DNA from 4 places in the Faecalimicrobium sp. JNUCC 81 genome. Region 1 is predicted to be linked to each of the others. Evidence: riboswitches for the same ligand, from Rfam matches in the RefSeq annotation. Region 1 holds a riboswitch; each other region holds the start of a gene.
The links. A riboswitch is a leader RNA that binds a small molecule or an ion and turns the genes downstream of it on or off. The one in region 1 is predicted to bind lysine.

Region 1 (5,431 bases):
CCAGATGATTTAATAGCTTAATATAAAAAAAGAACACAGATGAATCTGTGTTCTTTTTTATATTCTTTAATTATTGGTGCGGATGAAGGGAGTCGAACCCCCACGCCATAGGCGCCAGATCCTAAGTCTGGTGCGTCTGCCAATTCCGCCACATCCGCCAATATTTATTTCAATATAATTGTAGTCCTATTTAATTTGTTTAGCAACAATTTTATCTTATTATTTTTCTTGTTAATGTACCTATACCTAATCCCATCATAATAATACCTATTATCATTTCAAAATTAGATACCATATAACTAATTTCTGAAGGTTGACCATTGTTAACACCAATACCACCAAACATTCCTACACTCAAGTTTAAAGTTTCATTAAAGTCTCCAATCACTTCAAATAAACTTAAGCTACCTATACTAGATAATGTGTAATGTATATCTTTTGCTTTATCTATAGTTACACCCGTAAACATATATATAACTGCAAATGTAAATATTATTGCTAATCCTGAAAACAATGCAAATTCAGGTCTTTCACCATATCCACATGTAAGCCAAGCTATAGTCGATGTAAGCTTTGGAAGTGGTTTCTTAAGTGATTTACGTTCAGTACATTTTGCTAAATAATAATATTCACCAAAGTTATTATTTAATGTATTTTCCTTAAACTTATCTGCTAGTGTTTCATATGTCATATAAACACCTTCGTATTCTTGTTTTATTTTCTCTCTTATTGGTATTTTATCAAAGTATGTTTTTTCATCAAATTTAGTTTTATAATCATCATTAAAATCTAAATTTGTTATATAATAATTAGTCATCTTAAATCCACTCATATCACAATCTTTTATAGTTATCATATTTAGTTCACTTTTATCTATTATTGTACATTTCATAAATGTTTGTTCAAAAGCAGTGTCTTTTATATTACAATTTTCAAATATACAATATGAGATATCACTATTTAAAAATTTTACGTACATTTTACAATTATAAAAACTACATGATAAATTATCTTTCTTATTTAATGATGGAGATTGTTCTGTATCTTCTTTTATTAATATACAATTTTCAAAAACTACCCCACCATCAGCAAATGTACAATCTTCAAATGTACATCCTACGAATCTGCAATCTTTAAATTTAACATTTTTAAAATTACAATCCTTAAATTTAGTACAAATCATATCCTCATTGATAATTTCATGAAAATCAACTTCGTCTAGCACACCTTTTTTACCAAACTCCTGACCATTAAATGTAGTATAGCTATACTTTGGACTTGGTCTATATCCTACTAAATCTTCATCTCTATGCTTCACCATGTATTTATATACATTTTCGTTATTTTTTTTTCTTCTTTCTAATTGTTGTCTTGCAACTTCATTTTCTTCTTTAAAATTTATATAACTCATAATTTACTCCTTTAAAATCTAATTAAACTGTTGTAAAATAAAACGCACTGATATATCAGTACGTTTTATTTTTATTATTTACTTTTAATTTAAAAATATACTATCTCGCTATTATAAACTTCAATTATATATTTATTATTTGTTATATAAACTACGTTCTACTTTGTAGCTTCTAATTTTTCTTCGTCTACTGTTTTTCCAAATATCTGAACACCTACATAAATTGCTAATATCGAAATTGGTAAAACTATATAAATAGGTAAACCAAATCCTGCTGGTATATATCCAAATAAGACTGTTATCGCCGCCACAAATAATGCATATGGCATTTGTGTCTTAACATGTTCTATATGATCACATCCAGCCCCCATAGATGATAATATTGTTGTATCTGATATGGGTGAACAATGATCTCCAAATATAGCACCTGTTAAAACTGCGCTTGTACTTACTATTATAAATGACATTTCTGGATTTATTGAGTGAGCTAGAGGTACTGCTAAAGGCATTAATATTCCCATTGTTCCATAAGCTGTTCCTGTAGAAAATGATATTACAGCTCCTAATATAAATATTATACTTGGTAATAAGAAATATGGTAATGTACCTGATAATAATTCTACTAAATATTTAGCTGTACCTAATTCTTTTATTACTGAACTTAATGACCAAGCAAGTATTAATATAACACCTGTTATTACTAAAGTTTTCATACCATCCACCCAAACATCTATTGCTTCACTAACTGTAAATATTTTCTTACTCACCGCCATAACCATCGCAACTATTCCTGCAAATAATGCTGATTGGAATAAAGCTATTGATGCATCAGATGCACTAAAAGCTTCTCTTATCGACTCAAATGAGAATGGTGATAATTTAAATAATTCTATTAAAGTAGCATCATCTGAAGCCATTATAGATGAATATCCACTATAGTAAAATGCTATTAATGCAGTTACTATTAAAGTACCTATTGGTATTATTGCATTCCATATACTTAATTTAACACCTTCTTTTGGTTCTAAATCTGAGTGCTCATCTTTAGTAGTTGCAACTTCTAGGTTGGTTAAACCACTTCTTCTAGCCTTTAATTCCGCCTTTCTCATTGGACCAAAATCTTTCATTAATAATGTTGTCACTACTATAAATGCTAATATTAATATATTGTAGAATCTATATGGTATAGTATTTAAAAATACTCCAAAAGCATCTGTCTCTACTCCTATACCTACAAATGCATCATTTATAAGTCCAACTTCAAGTCCTATCCATGTTGATATTATAGCAAGGCCTGCTATTGGTGCTGCTGTAGCATCTATTATGAAAGCTAATCTTTCTCTAGATATTTTCATTTTATCAGCTACTGGTCTCATCATCGGACCTATTATTAATGAATTTGCATAGTCATCAAAGAATACTAAAAGTCCTGAAAACCATGTTATCATTTGTGTTCCTTTTGGAGTTTTTGCTCTTTTAGCAAGAGCTTCAGCTATAGCTTTAGCTCCACCCATCTTAGCTACAAGGTTTATTACTCCACCAATTGCTAAAACTTGAAGTATTATACCTGCATTCCATGGATCAGCTAATGAACTCAATGCTCTGTTTACTACATCTAAAAATGATAATATTAACGCATTAAGCATATTAGTGTTTGATAAACTAATTATGAAACTTCCTGACATAATACCTATAAATAGAGAAACTACTACGTTTTTAGTTATAAATGCAAGTATTATTGCTACTATTGGCGGTATTAAAGTAAATACTCCAAATTTTTGTGAATTAATTGATGCAATATCAGCCTCAGCTGCAAAAACTAATGGTGATGATAGTAAGAATACTATCATTGTTAAAAATATAATCCTTAAATTTCTACTGTTCATAAAAATTCCCCCTTATTTATTTTTGTGAATAGGTTTAGGGTATAAAAAAAGCCTTGAGTTTACACTCAAGGCTATAAAATTATGTACACAAATAAAACTATACTATAATAATTCCTTAAATGTAGCTCACCACAAAACAAGTTTGTGACAGTGATGCATATATTTTATGCATCCCCAGACATATAACCTTAAAGCATCAGTTATATACTTCGGCGATAATTCCTTTCCTAATAAGTCTTTGTGCTTACCTCATTATTAGTACTGATAAGTATCGCGCCTCTACCCTTTATGTTTATTCACTTTTAATTTAAGTAGAGTATACATTATACTTTTATAAGTTGCAAGACAATTTTGAATCTTTTTTATTTTAATTTACATTTATTAAATTTTATGATAATATTTATAAATACTTCTTGAAAAATTTGAATATTTTTTATTTTTCATAATATTTAATGTCAAAATATAAAATTATTAAAAGAATTTTATTAAATTTATATTATAAATGTATAAAAAATGATATTTTAAATTTATATAAATTTATTAAATTTTTAAGTTCTATTAAGATAAATTTAAATTTTATTTTAATCTTTTTTATTTTACATTCATGTAAGTTTAATTAATTAAGTGTTTTTTATTTCTCCTTTATTTTTATAACGGCGTTTTTTGTCAAACGCTTTATTTTTTTATTTACTTTTTAACAATAACTATATTATAATCAAGTATGTTAGATTTTAATTATTGGTTATTGAGGAGAGTTTTTAGTATGAAAAAATATACTTACGAAGAAGTAAAAATGATGTATGGAAAAATTAGTCCATTTGAATTTAAGGATAAATTAATAGATTTAGCAAAATACAATGCTGAAATAAAAAATATAGCTATGCTTGATGCAGGCAGAGGAAATCCAAATTGGACTGCTGCAACTCCAAGAGAAGCATTCTTTACATTTGGACAATTTGCAGTTAATGAAACTCGCTTAAATTGGGATTTAGGTGACTTAGCTGGGATGCCTCAAAGAGAAGGTATTTGTAAACGATTTTATAAATATATAGAAGATAATAGTAATATGCCAGGTATAAACCTTTTAAGAGCCATAATTGATTATGGTATAAATGAATTAAATTTTGATGGAGATAATTTTATTTATGAATTAGCTGATGCTATAATTGGAGACAATTATCCAGTACCTGATAGAATGCTACCTCATATAGAAAAAATAGTTCATAATTATTTAGTACAAGAGATGAAGTATGATATAAATTTAGGTGGAAATTTAGAAATATTTGCTGTTGAAGGCGCTACTGCAGCTATGTGTTACATTTTTGATTCTTTAATGGCTAATGAGCTTTTAAGAAAAGGTGATAAAATAGCTATCATGACACCTATTTTCACTCCTTATCTTGAAATTCCTCATCTACCTAAGTATGAATTCGATGTTATAAACATAAATGCAGATGAAGTTGACTCTTTTGGAAATCATACTTGGCAATACTCAAAAAAAGAGTTAGAAAAACTTAAAGATACATCTATTAAAGCTTTATTTGTTGTTAATCCTAATAATCCAGCTTCTATAGCTATAAGTGATGAATCTGCTAATAATTTAGTAGATGTAGTTAAAAATTTCAATAAAGATTTAATGATTATCTCTGATGACGTTTATGGAACTTTTGTTAATGACTTTACTTCCTTAATGGCTAAACTTCCTTATAATACAATTGGTGTATACTCTTACTCTAAATACTTTGGTGTTACTGGTTGGAGATTAGGTACAATGGCACTTCATGAAAATAATGTATTTGATAAAAGAATTAACGATTTAGACGATAATTTAAAGAAATCTTTAGATAGACGTTATGGTGATATGAGGCTTAATCCATCAACTATTTCTTTTATGGATAGAATAGTTGCTGATAGTAGGCTTGTTGCACTTAACCACACTGCTGGACTTTCTACTCCACAACAAGTTCAAATGGCATTTTTCTCTGCTTTTGCTTTAATCGATATTGAAAATGATTATAAAGCACTTAACATCAGTATTTGTAGAAAACGTCAAGAATTATTATACAACGCTTTACAAGTACCTTTAAATGAGGATAAAAACAATGCTTATTATTATACTCAATTTGATATAGAA
Region 2 (5,431 bases), 840 kb from region 1:
TAACTATTCACTAATGATCTTAAGGGTTTGAGCAGTCCCTTGTACAGGAGAGGTTTCTTTTACAGAGCCTTTAAATGTTACTTCAACAATAAAACCTAACTCTAATTCAGAAAAATCAAATGAATTATCCATATCATATTTTTGAATCTTTGTATCTTTAGTTATATTAACGTATGCCTCATCGTAATTTGTATCATCTTCTAATTTACCTTCTACAAGTAGCGTTGAATTATCTTCATCTATATTTATAGACGTTACTTTTCCTCTTATATCAATTTTTCCTTGGTTATTATCAGAAGAACAACCAACTGTAAATAGTGATATTATGGACAAAAGTAGTAAAATTTTTTTCATTTTTAAATCCCCCAAATAAATTAATTAAAACTCTTAATAATAGTATATTGTTATTTACAATAAGACATGTACACTTTTTATATATGAATTTCAGGCGGTAATAAATCTATAACAAATTTGATGATTAATTTAATAAATTTATGGAGAACATATATGAATGAATAAATATAATAAAAAATATTAAAAATAACATTAAATATTGCACAATAAAAAACTAAAGAGTATAATCTTTTTAAGAAAAACGAAAACTAAATAGATACTGTAGAGGTCGCGGTACTTATGAGTACTAATAATGAGGTAAGCACAATGATTTATTAGAAAAGGAATTATCGCCGAAGGATATAACCTATGCTTTAAAGTTATATACCTGGGGATGTATAAAATATATGCATCACTGTCACAAATTTAATTTGTGTTGAGCTACATTTGAGGAATCATAATAGTGGTTTATTATTTATGATATTTATATCCCTTAAGTGTAACTTAAGGGATTTTTTATATATTAAGGGAGGTAATATAATGAAACTTCATGGAAGTATGTCTGTAAGAAATAATCAATTATATATAGGAAATGTAAGTTGCAGTGAACTTAGAGAAAAATATTTAACTCCGCTTTATGTATTTGATGAAGAGTTAGCAAGAGATAACTGCAAAAAATTTGTAAAGTATTTTAGAGTGGAAGAAGATGAAAATAGAGTGGCTTATGCAGGTAAGGCATTTTTACCAATATATATGTGTAATCTTATAAATGAGGAGAAGATGTATCTAGATGTAGTATCAGGAGGAGAGTTGTATACTGCACACAAAGCAAATTTTCCAATGGAGAAAATATTATTTCATGGAAGTAATAAAACGATGGATGAAGTAGAAATGGGAATAAACTTAGGTGTAGGAAGATTTGTGGTAGATAATTTTTATGAACTTGATTTAATAGAAAAGATTTGTAATAGAGAAAATAAAAAACAGAAAATATATTTTAGAATAACTCCTGGGATAGAGGCTCATACACATAATTATATAAAAACGGGTCAGATAGATTCTAAATTTGGATTTGTACTTGAAAATGGGGATTTAGATAGAGCAATAGAAGAAGTAAAAAAATATAAAAATATAGAACTAGTAGGCATTCATGCTCATATAGGGTCTCAAATATTTGATATAGATCCTTACTTAGATGAAGTGGTAATAATGATGAATTTAGTAAAAAGTATAAAAGAAAAATTCAATATAGAAATAAATGAAGTTGACTTAGGTGGCGGAATGGGTGTCTATTATACCAAAAAAGATAATGTCAAAACGATAAAAGAATATTGTGAAGCTATAATTAGTAAGGCAAAAGAAGTCTGTAGAGATATAGGAATAAAAGTTCCGATACTTGTAATAGAACCTGGAAGATCAGTAGTTGCAAATGCCGGAAGTACACTTTATACAGTAGGTTCCATAAAAAGCATAAAAAATGTTAGAACTTATGTAAGTGTAGATGGAGGGATGACAGATAATATAAGACCATCTCTATATAAAGCTAAATACGAGTGCTCTATTGCAAGTAAAATGGATCATAATGAAGTGAATAAAGTTACAATAGCAGGTAAATGTTGTGAAAGTGGAGATATATTAATAAAAGATGTAAATATAATGGATATAGAAACTTCAGATATATTAGTAGTATCTTCAACAGGAGCTTATGGTTATTCAATGGCGTCAAATTATAATAAAATGCCTAAACCAGCAGTAGTATCAGTATCAAATGGAAACTCTAGATTAATATGTAAAAGACAAAGTTATGAAGAACTTTTAGAATTAGAGATGCAATTAGAGCTAACATATTAAATAAAACTTATATATTAAACTTATAATAAAGTAGATTATAAATATTATTTACGATTTATAGTCTACTTTATTTTTTTATAATATTTAAATATAATTTATTATTACTATCAATACTAAAAATATGACTAGGTAAATTTCAATAAATAATTAAAATAAACATAAAAAAATCAATATAACTAAATAAAATATAAATACTTTATTTTTAAATTATGCTATAATCTAAAATGAAACAATATATGACAAAAAACGACTGCGAAGCTAAAAAATAACATATATTCAGACTTAATAAAAAAATACAAAGGAGATTAATTTATGCTACAAATAGCAGATTTGATTAACACTATAATACAATCAGTTTTATTAGCATATATTCCTTACTATTGTGTCAAAAAAGATGGACTAATCCAAGGTAAAGCAAATCACATAAGGTTAGCAATAAATATAATTGCAATGTTTTTATCTATATCTACATTGACCCGTATAATGGGAGGAACATCTTTATCAATTATATCTATGAATATATCATGTATGGTGATATTAACTTGTTTTTATATTAAAAACTATGAAAAAATAATAATTGCATATGTAATAACTTACTTTCTATTTCAAGCAACATCTATTGTATTTGGGAATATACAATGGTCATATGTGCAAAGTTTGGTCTCGATAAATAATAAAGAAATTTCTACAATAGTAGTTATGTATATACCAATGATGCTAATAGAATTTTTAATTTTATTATATGTTGATAAATTATACAATATATACCAATTTATAAGTAAAAAAAGATATGGATTTGATATTTCTATTATAGTAACTTTTTCTCTTGATACTATACTGTCTCTTTCACTAATAATTCATGGAAATGATAGTATATTTTTCAAAAATCTATTTATAATTTTTTTATTATTACTTTTAGTATTTTTACTATTATATTTTGTTAATACAAAAAATAAAATGGATGAAATAAGTAAACTAAATAAAGCCTTACAGAATAAGAATAATGAATTAAAAAAGGTTAAGCATGACTATGGATCTCAAATTTCATATGTAAATGGGCTTTATATAATGGAACAATATGAGAGATTAGGTGGTGTTTTAAGAGATATTATAAATGGGAATAACTCTATTTCGGATAATTTAAAAGTATTATCCAATTCAGAATCTATTATATCAGTTATTGTAAACTCAATAACAACAAATAACATAAATGTAATTGTAGAAGAAGAGTACAATGTATCAAAAATTGATATTTCAGAGTACGATCTTCAAAGAATAATTTCTAATATAATTAGTAATGCAGTTACTGCTATGGGTGAAAATGGTTTAATAGTTATAAAAACTTATAAAATATTTGGAAATGTGTATATAAACATTAAAAATAATGGTCCTAAGATAAATGATGAAATTATAAATAAGATATTTGAACCAGGATTTACAACTAAAAAAAGTAGTGAAAATGGTTTTGGACTGGCTATAGTAAAAGAGTTAGTTGAAAAAAATAATGGAGAACTAAGTGTATCAAGTAATAATGATTTTACAGAGTTTAAAATAATATTTAAAGAATAAAAAGTAGATAGGGATTTTCCTATCTATTTTTTATGTTCAAAGTATTAAATTTTATAAAAAGTAAATGGGAAGATAAAGTATTAAAAAATATATTTGCATCAAAGGGAGTTTATGAATCATTAATTTATATAAATATTTTGATAAATTTAGTATATTAAATAGTTAATATTATATCAATTAAGTAAAATTATAATTTTTATTAAAAAAAGTTACAAATTTACATTATATATTAAATATAAACGTATGTTAATGGAAAATTATGGATTGAAAATTAATTAATAATATGTTAGCATATAGAAAAAGTAACCAAAACTTATAAGAGATGGGGGATTGACTATGACTTTAAATGGAACAAAAACAGCTGAAAACTTAATGAAATCTTTTGCAGGTGAAACACAAGCAAGAACAAGATATACTTATTACTCAAGTATAGCGAAAAAAGAGGGGTATGTTCAGATTGCTAATATATTTATGGAAACAGCAGAACAGGAAAAGGAACATGCTAAAAGATTCTATAAATTTTTAAAAGAAGATTTTAAGGATGAATCTATAGAAATAAATGCTTCATATCCAGTATCTTTTCATCAAGAAACAGCTAAAAATTTAAAAGCTGCAGCTGATGGTGAACATGAAGAATGGGAAGTTGACTATCCTAATTTTGCAAAGGTAGCTAAAGAAGAAGGATTCCCTGAGATATCAGCGGCATTTGAAAAAATAGGAGAAGTTGAAAAAAGGCATGAAAGAAGATATAGAAAGTTATTAAATAATATAGAAAATAATTCTGTATTTAAAAAAGATGAAGTAGTATTATGGAAATGTAATAACTGCGGATATATACATGAAGGTGAAGAAGCTCCAAAAACATGTCCAGCGTGCATACATCCACAAGGATATTTTGAAGTGTTTATAGAAAATTATTAAAAAATAAATTAAATATATAAGTAGCTCTAATTATTAGAGCTACTTTTTATTTAAATTTATAATTAAATATTAAATATATAAGTAGCTGTTTTAATAGTAAAAATGAATATTAAATTGCATCATTGAAAAATAATTATGCAATTGTTTCATTTTACAAAAAAATGAATTGACGATTTATTATAAAAATTATATAATATTTATATAGAAAATATTTTAATATATATATTATTTTAAAAGGTTTCATATCTTAAAGTATCTAAATTACTAGTTAGTTTTATCTTACTTATTCAATTACTATGTATTTCATAATTATTTCTAAGTGAATTTTAAAAAAATATCAAATCAATTAAAAAAATCAAGTGTGAGAAAATGAAAGATTAAGTAATTATAAATTCAAAATATAATTATTTAATATATAGAATTAAAAAGTTAATATATAAAATTAGATATACTGACATAAGTAATATTATCTATAAAAATTTAATAGACATGGAGGAGATAATATGATTGAATTAATGCTTGTAAGTGGGTTAGTTTTATTAATTTGTATAACATCGAGTAAGGTATTATATAAATTTGGAGTACCTATATTACTAATTTTTATTTTGCTAGGAATGTTATTTGGATCTGATGGAATGGTTGGAATTTACTTTGACAACTATGAACTAACGAGACAATTATGTTCTATAGGACTAGTATTTATAATGTTTTTTGGAGGGTTTGGAACTAATTGGAAAATGGCAAAGCCTGTTGCAAT
Region 3 (5,431 bases), 180 kb from region 1:
TTTAAATTCAGCCAATGGTTTTACTGCATCTTTCATAAACTCCATTCCTGTAAATAAAATTCCAAATCCAAGTAATATCTCCGCTAAGTTTCTTATCTTAGATTTCGATGAAAATAAATATAATATAATACCTATACCTAAAGTAATAGGAGCTAAACCTTCTAAATTGAAACTTACAAGTTGAGCTGTAACTGTAGTTCCAATATTTGCTCCCATTATAACTCCTATTGCTTGATTCAAAGTCATTATTCCAGCATTTACAAATCCAACTACCATTACAGTAGTAGCGCTAGAACTTTGTATAATTGCAGTTACAAGTGTTCCTACTAAAACTCCTATAATTATATTACTAGTTAAAAGTTCTATTATTCTTTTTAATTTATCTCCTGCGGATTTTTGTAAACCCTCTCCCATTAAATTCATTCCATACAAAAAAAGTCCTAATCCTCCTAAGAGACTTATCGCTATATTCAAATGCATCCCTCCTTTTTATGTTTAAATATTATAAGCTTAGGATTATCTATTTTTACAGTTATAATTCATAAATAAACTTTAATTTAAACAATATTAGATAAGTATTTTCTAATCCTATAACATTAGAATATTAATATAATTCTTGGTTAAATTATTAATGACTAAATGTATTAAGGAGGAAATCATGGCTAAAAATAAAAACAATAAAAAAGCTAAAAATACAAAATTAGAAATAGCAGAAGAACTTAATATTGAACCAAGATTAAGACCTTCTAAGACTGGATCTGTAAGCCAAAATACCGCAAGACCCGTAAGTTCTCATAAATAGATATTAAATTATTTATTCACAAAAGCACTACTTAATTAAAAAAAGTAGTGCTTTTTACATATTATAAATCAAAATTTGTACTAGCTAAATACAGAAAACATTTTCTTTTTTCTATTGACTTATTATTTATTTAAGTTATAATTTTAAACAACAAGTAGATAACTGAGATAGAGGCGCGAAATTTAAAAGTAATATTATGGAGGTAAGCTCAATGAAGTAATATAAAAGGAAATTTCGCCGAAGTGAATAGTTAATAGCTTTAATACTATTTGCTGGACTTATGTAGAATATATATAAGACTGTCACAATTCGTGAAGAGCTATTTTCAATGAAAACGTACGATACATTCATATTATTGTATGAAGTTTTCGTATTTTCGTCATGGGTATAGGCTCATGGCTTTTTTATTGTCAAAAAATTTTATATTATCTTAGTTACCTGCTTATGGAAAAACATTACCATAAGGAGGATAATTAAAATGAATGAGCAAAGTCAAGAGTTAAAAAGAGGTTTAAAAGCAAGGCACCTAAATATGATAGCACTAGGTGGTTCTATTGGGACAGGTATATTTCTTGCAATGGGAAATACTATTAATCAAGCTGGTCCTGGTGGAGCATTAGTGGCATATAGTTTAGTAGGTATTATGGTTTATTTTTTAATAACAAGTTTAGGAGAAATGGCGACTTTTATGCCTATATCCGGATCCTTCAGTTCCTATGCCTCTAAATTTATAGACCCTGCACTTGGGTTTGCACTCGGATGGAATTACTGGTACAACTGGGCTATAACAATAGCAGCTGAAATGGTCGCTGGTTCTTTAATTATGAAATATTGGTTTCCTAATATTTCTGGAATTTATTGGAGCTTATTATTTTTAGTTATAATCGTTTCTTTAAACTTTTTATCATCAAAAGCATACGGTGAATCTGAATATTGGTTTGCTGGAATAAAATTAGTCACTATAATTATTTTTTTAATAATAGGCACTTTGATGATACTTGGAATAATGGGCTCTAGTAATATAGGCTTTCATAATTATTTTATATCTGATGGTCCATTTCATGGTGGATTAAAGTCGATATTTGCTATTTTTTTAATTGCAGGTTTCTCATTTCAAGGTACAGAACTTATAGGCGTTGCCGCTGGTGAAAGTGAAAATCCTGAAAAGACTATCCCAAGAGCTATAAAATCGATATTTTGGAGAATACTTATATTTTATTTAGGAACAATAATCGTTTTAGGTGCTATAATCCCTTTTACACAGGCAGGAGTTTCTGAAAGCCCTTTTACAATGGTATTTGAAAAAGCAGGTATAGCTGGAGCTGCTTCCCTTATGAATGCCGTAATATTAACTTCTGTATTATCTGCTGGTAACTCTGGTATGTATGCATCAACTAGAATGCTTCATTCTATGGCTAAAGAAGGTATGGCTCATAAAATTTTTGCAAAAACTAATAAAAGAGGTGTGCCTGTAAATGCTTTAATATTAACTACTATAGTCGCTTCTTTTTGTTTCTTGACGGGTATATTTGCAGAAAGTACTGTTTATGTTTGGTTGGTTGCTGCCTCTGGACTTGCTGGATTTATATCATGGTTTGGTATAGCAATTTGTCACTATAGATTCAGAAAAGTTTATGTTCATCAAGGTAATAATTTAAAAGATTTAAAATTTAAAGCTAAGTTGTATCCATTTGCACCTATATTATCACTATTAATGTGTATGATTATTATAATAGGTCAAGGATTTTCTTATATAAAACCCGATGGAATTGACCTTAATGGGCTAATAGCTTCTTACATCGGTATTCCTTTATTTTTAGGATTATATATTGGTTATAAAGTTAAATTTAAAACTAAGGTTGTTCCTCTAAATGAAGTTGATTTAACCTATACTGAAAATACTGATAAATATTTACAAGAAGTTAAAAAATAAATACTTATTATATAAAAAAGAGTATAGACAAAATGTCTATACTCTTTTTTATCCTACAAGCATAAATATAAAGTGTGCAGATGCACCAGCACATATACCACCTATTGTATGTGATAATATTGCTTTACTTGTTATTTGTCTAGCATCTAAAGCATCCATCATACCTACATGCGTACTTAAATATCCACTCCAACACATTCCCATAGCTGTAAATACTGCTATATCATTTGGAGTTACTATGCCATCTGTTATAAACTTAGGTACAAGTGACATCGCTGCTCCAACAGCCCCTAATGATGTAATTGGGAATGATATAGCTTCTGGTGATGTAAAACCAAATAATGGCTCTAATATAAATCTAAGCTTTTCTCCTATAATTGGAAGCAGTCCTATACCTTCATATGCTGCACCTGTATATACTGCAGCCCCAGTATTAGGATCAGTAGATGGACCAAATGTTAATAACATTACTACGGTACATACAACTAGCACTCCCGGTATTATCGCTAGTCCTAATTCTACTCCACTTTTTCCCCCTTCTAACATTGCATCTAAAAACCTCTGGAATACATTTCCTTCTCTAATCTCTCTTAAATCTTCACTTCTAGATAATTTTAAATTACTTAAATCTTGCTCAGAACTATACTTATAAAACTTTTTTGTAAAGTGTAACATTATCCTTACACTTACGATACTTCCTATTATCGCACCAATATTTCCTATTATTGCAGGTAATACATACTGTTCACCTTGAGATATCATAAATGTAGTTACTATAAGTCCCATTCCAAAAGATGTACCTAAATTACATAAAGCTGGGATTTGATAGTTTTTAAAATATTTAGTAAATGATTTATCTTTGCTAAATGATATTATTGCAGGGTTATCTGATAAATAAGTAGTTATTGCACCAGCTATGCTCGCTCCGGGTAGTCCATATAAGGGTTTCATAAAAATGGCAAATATTTTGTTAAGTAGTTCTATTACACCAAACTCTGATAATAGTGCACTTAATGCACCTGCTAATACTGCCATTGCCATTATTAAAAATACTGTGTTTAAAAGTAAGTCATGTGCTGTGTTCATAATAACTTTAAACATTATTCCAGCACCCATGATATTAGCTACATATAAAAATCCAGCTAATAAAAGTCCAGTAAATACAAAAGCTTCTATGCCTATGGCTTTTGTACTTCTTTTTGATATGCCTTTTTCCATATAAATTTCGTCTCCCTTATTAAATTTTGTGACTAAGAGCATCTTTGTAAAATAACTTTTAATCTGCGTTTACAATATTATACAATAAATAAAGTTATTAATCTATACAAACTTACTTATATCAATGTATCAATAGAATAAAAATGGGAGAGAATTTTTTAATTCTCTCCCATTTCTATTATTTACTCGTTATGAGCTACGTTCATATTTTTTACTACATAGTTTACTAAATCAACAGTTCTTGTTGAGTAACCCCACTCATTATCATACCAAGAAACTACTTTAACCATGTTGTTTTCTAACACCATAGTTGATAATCCATCTATTATAGATGATCTTGAATCTCCTTTGTAATCAACTGATACAAGTGGTTTTTCACTATAGCCTAATATTCCATTTAGTTTACCTTCAGATGCTTCTTTTAAAGCAGCATTTACTTCTTCTACAGTTACTTCTTTTTTCAGTTCACATACTAAGTCTACTAAAGAAACTGTTGGAGTCGGAACCCTTACTGAAAATCCATTTAATTTACCTTGTAATTGAGGTAATACTTTTGCAACAGCTTTTGCAGCACCCGTTGTAGTTGGTATCATTGATTCAGCTGCCGCCCTTGCTCTTCTTAAATCTTTATGATTTTTATCTAATATTTGTTGATCATTTGTATATGAATGTATAGTAGTCATTAATCCTTTTTCTACACCAAAGCTTTCATCTAATACTTTAACAAATGGTGCTAAACAGTTAGTAGTACAAGATGCATTAGATATTATATTGTGTAATTCATTATCATATTTATCTTCATTAACACCCATAACTACAGTTATATCTTCGTTAGTTCCAGGAGCAGTTAATATTACTTTTTTAGTTCCTGCATCTATATGCTTTTGCGCTTTTTCTTTTTGAGTAAATAATCCCGTAGATTCTATTACTAAATCTACACCTAATTCCCCCCATGGTATATTAGCTGGATCATTATGTCTTACGATTTTTATTTCTTTTGAATTTACTACTAAAGTATCATCATCTTTAACTTCTACATTTCCTTTAAATGTTCCATAACATGAGTCATATGTAAATAAATGTGCTAAAGTTTCTGCATTTGCTCTCGCATTTATAGCTACTATTTCTATATCGTCGTTTAATCTTTCTTGTGCAATTCTTAAAACCGCTCTACCGATTCTACCAAATCCATTCATACCTACTTTTATTTTCATATTTAAATCCCCCTATATTGGCTAAGATATATACTTTCATTGATTATTGTATACTTTTTGCATTAATTGTGCAACACATTTTATCATTTTTTAATTATTATTTGTTTTTTCGTCATTTTTTGATAAATAGTATACACTTTTTATTGTTTTCGACCTGTATTTACATATATAAAAAAAGATAGAGCGTAAATAACTTACACCCTATCTTTTTTATATATTTTCAATAAGATTTTTTGAATCATTATTTGAATTGTTGTAATAATA
Region 4 (5,431 bases), 1.3 Mb from region 1:
GAAATATACCTGAAATACTTAGAATTATAGAAGCTTTACAAACTAGCGATAGAGATAGTGTTGTTACTCCTGCAAACTGGTTCCCTGGAATGCCCGTAATTTTACCTTATCCTAAAACATATAAAGAACTTAAAAATAAAGTTTCCAATTGTGATAAAAACTACTCTTGTATAGATTGGTATCTATGTTTCGTTCCAGATAACAATAGTAGTGTTGATAATTACGAAGGAATAAATTATATACCTAACTATTCAAATAAAAAACCGAAATTAGGGGCTTGTTCAAAAAATAATACTAGACCGCCTATAACAGATATAAATTTCCAACCAGTTGATATATCATTTTGTCCAGATGTAACTCCTATAGTTATGGAGTATGTTCTTGGAAACCCTACTAATGTTGACCCTCAACTTTTAGATGCTGTTATTTACGCATTCGTTGAAATAAATCCAGATGGAACTTTATTTGTTCCTACTCCAAGATTTTTAAATCAATTAGTACAATTAAAAGCAGAAAAACCTAGCTTGCAAGTAATTGCCGCTATTGGCGGCTGGGGTGCTGATGGATTTTCTGATGCAGCTTTAACACCTGCTTCTAGATATAACTTTGCAAGGGAAGCTCAAAAACTAGTAAATCAATATGGATTAGATGGTATAGATATAGACTGGGAATATCCTAGCACTAGCGCTGGTGGAATAAAATCTAGACCTGAAGATAAAGAAAACTTTACACTTTTACTTACTGCATTAAGAGATGTTTTAGGAGAAGATACATGGCTAAGTGTAGCTGGTACCGGTACTATGGAATATATAACTAAAAGTGCTGATATAGGTGCAATAGCTCCTATAATTGACTACTTTAATCTTATGAGCTATGACTTTACTGCTGGCGAAACAGGAGCAAATGCAATGAAGCATCAAGCTAACCTTTATGATTCACCTCTTTCTCTTCCTGGGTATAGCGTAGATACTATGGTTAGAAATCTTGAATCTGCTGGAATGCCTTCTGAGAAAATTCTTCTTGGAATTCCTTTCTACGGAAGATTAGGTGCAACTATAACAAGATCTTATGATGACTTAAGAAGAGATTATATAAATAAAAATGGATATGAATTTAGATTTGATAAACAAGCTCAAGTTCCATACCTTGTTAGAAATGGTGAATTTGCAATGTCTTATGATGATGCACTATCAATATTTTTAAAAGCTCAATACGTACTTGAAAATTGCTTAGGTGGAATTTTCTCATGGACATCGACTTATGATCAGGCAAATATATTAGCAAATGCTATGTATCAAAGCATACATGATCCAGTAAAAGTTCAATCAGAACTAAAAAATGTATATGGAACCTTAAGAAAATAAATATATTTTAATAAATAAAAAGTCTTGTAATTAATTACAAGACTTTTTATATTCCTATTGCAGTTTTTGCTAATTTATCAGCTTCTTCATTATATTTATCACCAGAGTGTGCTTTAACCTTAACAAACTTAACATTTAACTTATCTTTTATTGAATCATAAAACTTTTTATATTCTATAGTACCTTCTTTATTGGTTTTCCATGCTCCTATGCACCACTTTTCAATGCCTTCATAATCAAAATAAAGTGTTAAATTTTCTATATTATTACTTATACAATATCTCATAGCAATTTTAGAAGCTTCTATCTCCCCTGCTACGTTTCTCATACTCACAAGAGATTCATCTTCCCCTTTTACACTATAAGTTTTTTGTACTATGTTATCTTTTATCATAACTATACCTGATCCATATGCTCTAAGAGAATGTTCATAGCTTCCATCTACATAGGCTTCTATACTATTTTGGGGATTTTTTGAAATTGTAGCTTTATTACCTTCTATATATTCTTTTGCTTCATCAATTGTAGTAAAACTTTTATACTCTGCTCCAGAATATCCATCTACTTGCATCTTACATTCATTCCAAGTATTAAATATTCCAGTCTTTTTTCCTTTTCTTACCGCATAAAATTTCTTCTTGCTCAATCTCATCACTCCCTTGCATGTTTTACATACTATATTCTAACCTAAACACATTGAATTTAAAAGTTTTATTTAGTTATCCAAATTTTGATAATATGCTACTTTTTTCTTTTTTAACTTTAAAAATAAAAAAATATATGATATAATTTATTTATCAAATTAAATATCGGATATAACTAATGGTAGAGGTCGCATCGTTAATAAGTAGTTTTGTGGAGGTAAGCACGAAGAAGCAAAATAAAAGGTAACTGTGCCGAAACATATAAGTAACGCTTTAAATCTTATATGTTGGGGTCATATATAATATATATGGCACTGTCACAATTATATTGTGGAGTACTATCTTTAGATTAAGTATACTATTCATTTTTTGAATGCTTAAGTCTAGGATAAGTTCTTTTATCCTGGACTTTTTTTAATATCTAATTTCTCCTTGACGTTATATTCGACATACATTACAGGAGGATTTTATGAAAACAAGAGAAAAAAAACAAGCAACACTTTTTGATTCGCTGTTGTGCTTAGGTTTTTTAGTTGCAGTGCTAGTGACGTGTTTAGTAGTATTAAAAGAATATGAAATATCTGCACATATACCTTTAGTATTAGGAGGAGTATTTGCAGCAACAGTCGCAGTTATTAAACTTGGTTATACTTGGAAAGAACTTGAAGAAGGAATTTTAGCTTCTATAAATACAACTATGCAAGCAATACTTATTTTATTAATTGTAGGTATGTTAATAGGAACTTGGATTATATCTGGTGTAGTTCCATCTATGATATATTGGGGACTTAACATTTTATCTCCAGGAATATTCTTAGTAGCTACAACATTAATATGTGCCATAGTATCCATATCTACAGGTTCTTCTTGGACTACTGCTGGTACTATAGGTATCGCTTTATTAGGTATTGGTAGTGCACTTGGTATTCCTGTTCAAATAATAGCAGGTGCTATAATCTCTGGTGCTTACTTTGGAGATAAGATGTCACCTTTATCTGATACAACTAACTTAGCTCCAGCGATGGCTGGTACTAACCTATTTGATCATGTTAAGCACATGCTATATACTACTGTTCCAGCTTTAGTTATATCTCTTATACTTTACGCTATAATAGGTATGAAATATGCTGGCAGCCAAATAGATACTACTCAAATAGCACAAATACAAAATGCACTTTTAGGTAATTATAATACGTTATCACCATTTTTACTTTTAGTCCCTGCATCAGTTATAATATTAGTTATACTAAAAGTTCCAGCAATTCCTGGACTAATATTTGGTGCCTTATTGGGAGGGGTTATAGCTGTTATATTCCAAGGTGCATCTATAGCTGATGTAATTTTAGTCGCTAAAGGTGGATATGTATCAACTACTGGTATGGATTTTGTTGATCAATTACTTAGTCGTGGTGGCCTTGATAGTATGTTAGGAACTGTATCTTTAATGCTTTGCGCTTTGACTACTGGCGGTATATTAGAAAGAACAGGTATGCTTGAAGCTTTAGCAAAGGCTATATTAAAAGTAGCTAAAGGTACTTTTGGATTAATCGCCGCAACAATATTTACTTGTATAGGCACTAACTTAGCTGTAGCAGATCAATATTTAGCTATAGTAATACCAGGAAGTATGTACAAAGAGGCATTTATAAAGCAGGGATTATCTCCTAAGAATTTATCTCGCGCGTTAGAAGATAGTGCTACAATAACTTCACCTTTAATTCCTTGGAATACTTGTGGGGCTTATATGTCTGCTACTCTTGGGGTTGGATCTTTTGCATTTTTACCTTTTGCATTTTTAAACCTACTTTGTCCTCTAATATCATTATTCTATGGCGCAACTGGTATAACAATATCAAAACTATCAGAAGAAGAAAAACTTGAATTAAGTATAGAAAGTTAAGTACAAAAAGAGCGTTGTTTATAGCAACGCTCTTTTTATACTCAGTTAAATTTTTATTGTCTTATTATTATAAATGCCATATATGCTATATACATTAATGATAATAAAGCACCCTCTCCTTTATTAATCTTTCTCTTAGTTGCTGATAATATATAACCTAATACTGTCACAATTATCATAATTAACATATCTATAAATACTATTGGATGTATTTGTATGTTATGTATAGTCGATGATATTCCTAACACAAATAAGATATTAAATATATTTGATCCAACCACATTACCTATTGCTATATCACTTTCACCTTTTCTAGCTGCAATTATGCTGGTAACAAATTCCGGAAGTGATGTTCCTATAGCTACTATTGTAAGACCTACTAAGTTTTGACTCATACCCCAAGATAGCGCTATATCACTTGCTGAATTTACAACTACGTTACCACCTATAATTATCCCTAAAATACCAAGTATACTCATTATTATACTTTTACTCATAGACATTGGTTGACTTGTCTGTTCTATTTCCATTTCTTCTTTTGATGTAATTGCCATTTCTATTAAGTAATACATAAATATAGAAAACAATACTAATAGTATTAAACCATCTGCTCTAGTTAGTAAGTTTTGATTATATCCTTGAAACTTAGTATCATGCGCTAATATCATTAATACTATTGATGCTAAAATTGCAAAAGGAAACTCTTTTATTATAGTACTTTTTTGTACTTTTATAGGATTTATTATAGATGCAATACCTACAACAAATAATAGATTAAATATATTTGATCCAACTACGTTTGCAATTACCATATCATTATTTCCCTGTAATGCTGCTGTTATACTTACAGCTGCTTCTGGTGCACTTGTGCCAAATGCCACTATTGTAAGCCCTATAATTAATGATGGTACATTAAAAATTTTAGCTATTGAAGATGAGCCTGATACAAATGCATCCGCTCCTTTTATAAGAAGTATAAAACCTATTAGCAATAATATATAACTCATATAAATTCTCCTTAAATTTATTTAAATACAATTATTATATATTTTTTCTAAAATGTCTTATCTTATTCAAAATGTAATCATAATATATAAAAAAGCACTTCTATTAGATAGAAGTGCTTAAAATTCTTAATTTAGCTTTATGCTGGGTAATGTAATAATGCTCCTGGTCCTAATGGTACTCCTAACATCATCCATATTCCAAGTAATATTATCCATCCTATTAGGAATATTATTGTATACGGTATCATTGTAGATATTAATGTACCTATACCAGCTTTTTTATCATGTTTTTGAGCAAATATAACTATCATCGCAAAGTAACTCATAAGTGGTGATATTATATTTGTAGTCGAATCACCTATTCTATATGCTACCTGTGTTAATTCCGGAGATATTCCAAGTTTCATAAACATTGGTAAAAATACTGGAGCCATTATTGCCCACTTAGCTGAAGCTGATCCCATAAATAAGTTTATAAATCCTGCAAATAATACAAATACTACCATAAGAACTATC

Region 2: another riboswitch for lysine. It lies ahead of lysA (diaminopimelate decarboxylase); the one in region 1 lies ahead of JNUCC81_RS13205 (Na+/H+ antiporter NhaC family protein).
Region 3: another riboswitch for lysine. It lies ahead of JNUCC81_RS12305 (amino acid permease); the one in region 1 lies ahead of JNUCC81_RS13205 (Na+/H+ antiporter NhaC family protein).
Region 4: another riboswitch for lysine. It lies ahead of nhaC (Na+/H+ antiporter NhaC); the one in region 1 lies ahead of JNUCC81_RS13205 (Na+/H+ antiporter NhaC family protein).

What each region holds. Positions count from the first base shown of each region.
Region 1 covers NZ_CM132203.1:2,628,579-2,634,009, forward strand. The annotation lists gene JNUCC81_RS13190 (PTS sugar transporter subunit IIC) at 1-21, shown strand, start outside; tRNA gene JNUCC81_RS13195 (tRNA-Leu) at 75-158, opposite strand; gene JNUCC81_RS13200 (pentapeptide repeat-containing protein) at 212-1,411, opposite strand; gene JNUCC81_RS13205 (Na+/H+ antiporter NhaC family protein) at 1,570-3,297, opposite strand; lysine riboswitch at 3,412-3,587, opposite strand; gene aspD (aspartate 4-decarboxylase) at 4,061-5,431, shown strand, end outside.
Region 2 covers NZ_CM132203.1:1,786,688-1,792,118, forward strand. The annotation lists gene JNUCC81_RS08820 (DUF3221 domain-containing protein) at 4-354, opposite strand; lysine riboswitch at 609-785, shown strand; gene lysA (diaminopimelate decarboxylase) at 874-2,184, shown strand; gene JNUCC81_RS08830 (sensor histidine kinase) at 2,497-3,753, shown strand; gene JNUCC81_RS08835 (hypothetical protein) at 3,786-3,911, shown strand; gene rbr (rubrerythrin) at 4,090-4,674, shown strand; gene JNUCC81_RS08845 (potassium/proton antiporter) at 5,178-5,431, shown strand, end outside.
Region 3 covers NZ_CM132203.1:2,448,759-2,454,189, forward strand. The annotation lists gene JNUCC81_RS12295 (Na/Pi cotransporter family protein) at 1-474, opposite strand, end outside; gene JNUCC81_RS12300 (hypothetical protein) at 659-802, shown strand; lysine riboswitch at 963-1,132, shown strand; gene JNUCC81_RS12305 (amino acid permease) at 1,281-2,735, shown strand; gene JNUCC81_RS12310 (CD0519/CD1768 family membrane protein) at 2,784-3,953, opposite strand; gene gap (type I glyceraldehyde-3-phosphate dehydrogenase) at 4,136-5,167, opposite strand; gene JNUCC81_RS12320 (YitT family protein) at 5,378-5,431, opposite strand, start outside.
Region 4 covers NZ_CM132203.1:1,324,832-1,330,262, reverse strand. The annotation lists gene JNUCC81_RS06650 (peroxiredoxin) at 1-1,364, shown strand, start outside; gene JNUCC81_RS06645 (ribonuclease H1 domain-containing protein) at 1,411-2,016, opposite strand; lysine riboswitch at 2,183-2,357, shown strand; gene nhaC (Na+/H+ antiporter NhaC) at 2,478-3,908, shown strand; gene JNUCC81_RS06635 (calcium/sodium antiporter) at 3,962-4,915, opposite strand; gene JNUCC81_RS06630 (AbgT family transporter) at 5,053-5,431, opposite strand, start outside.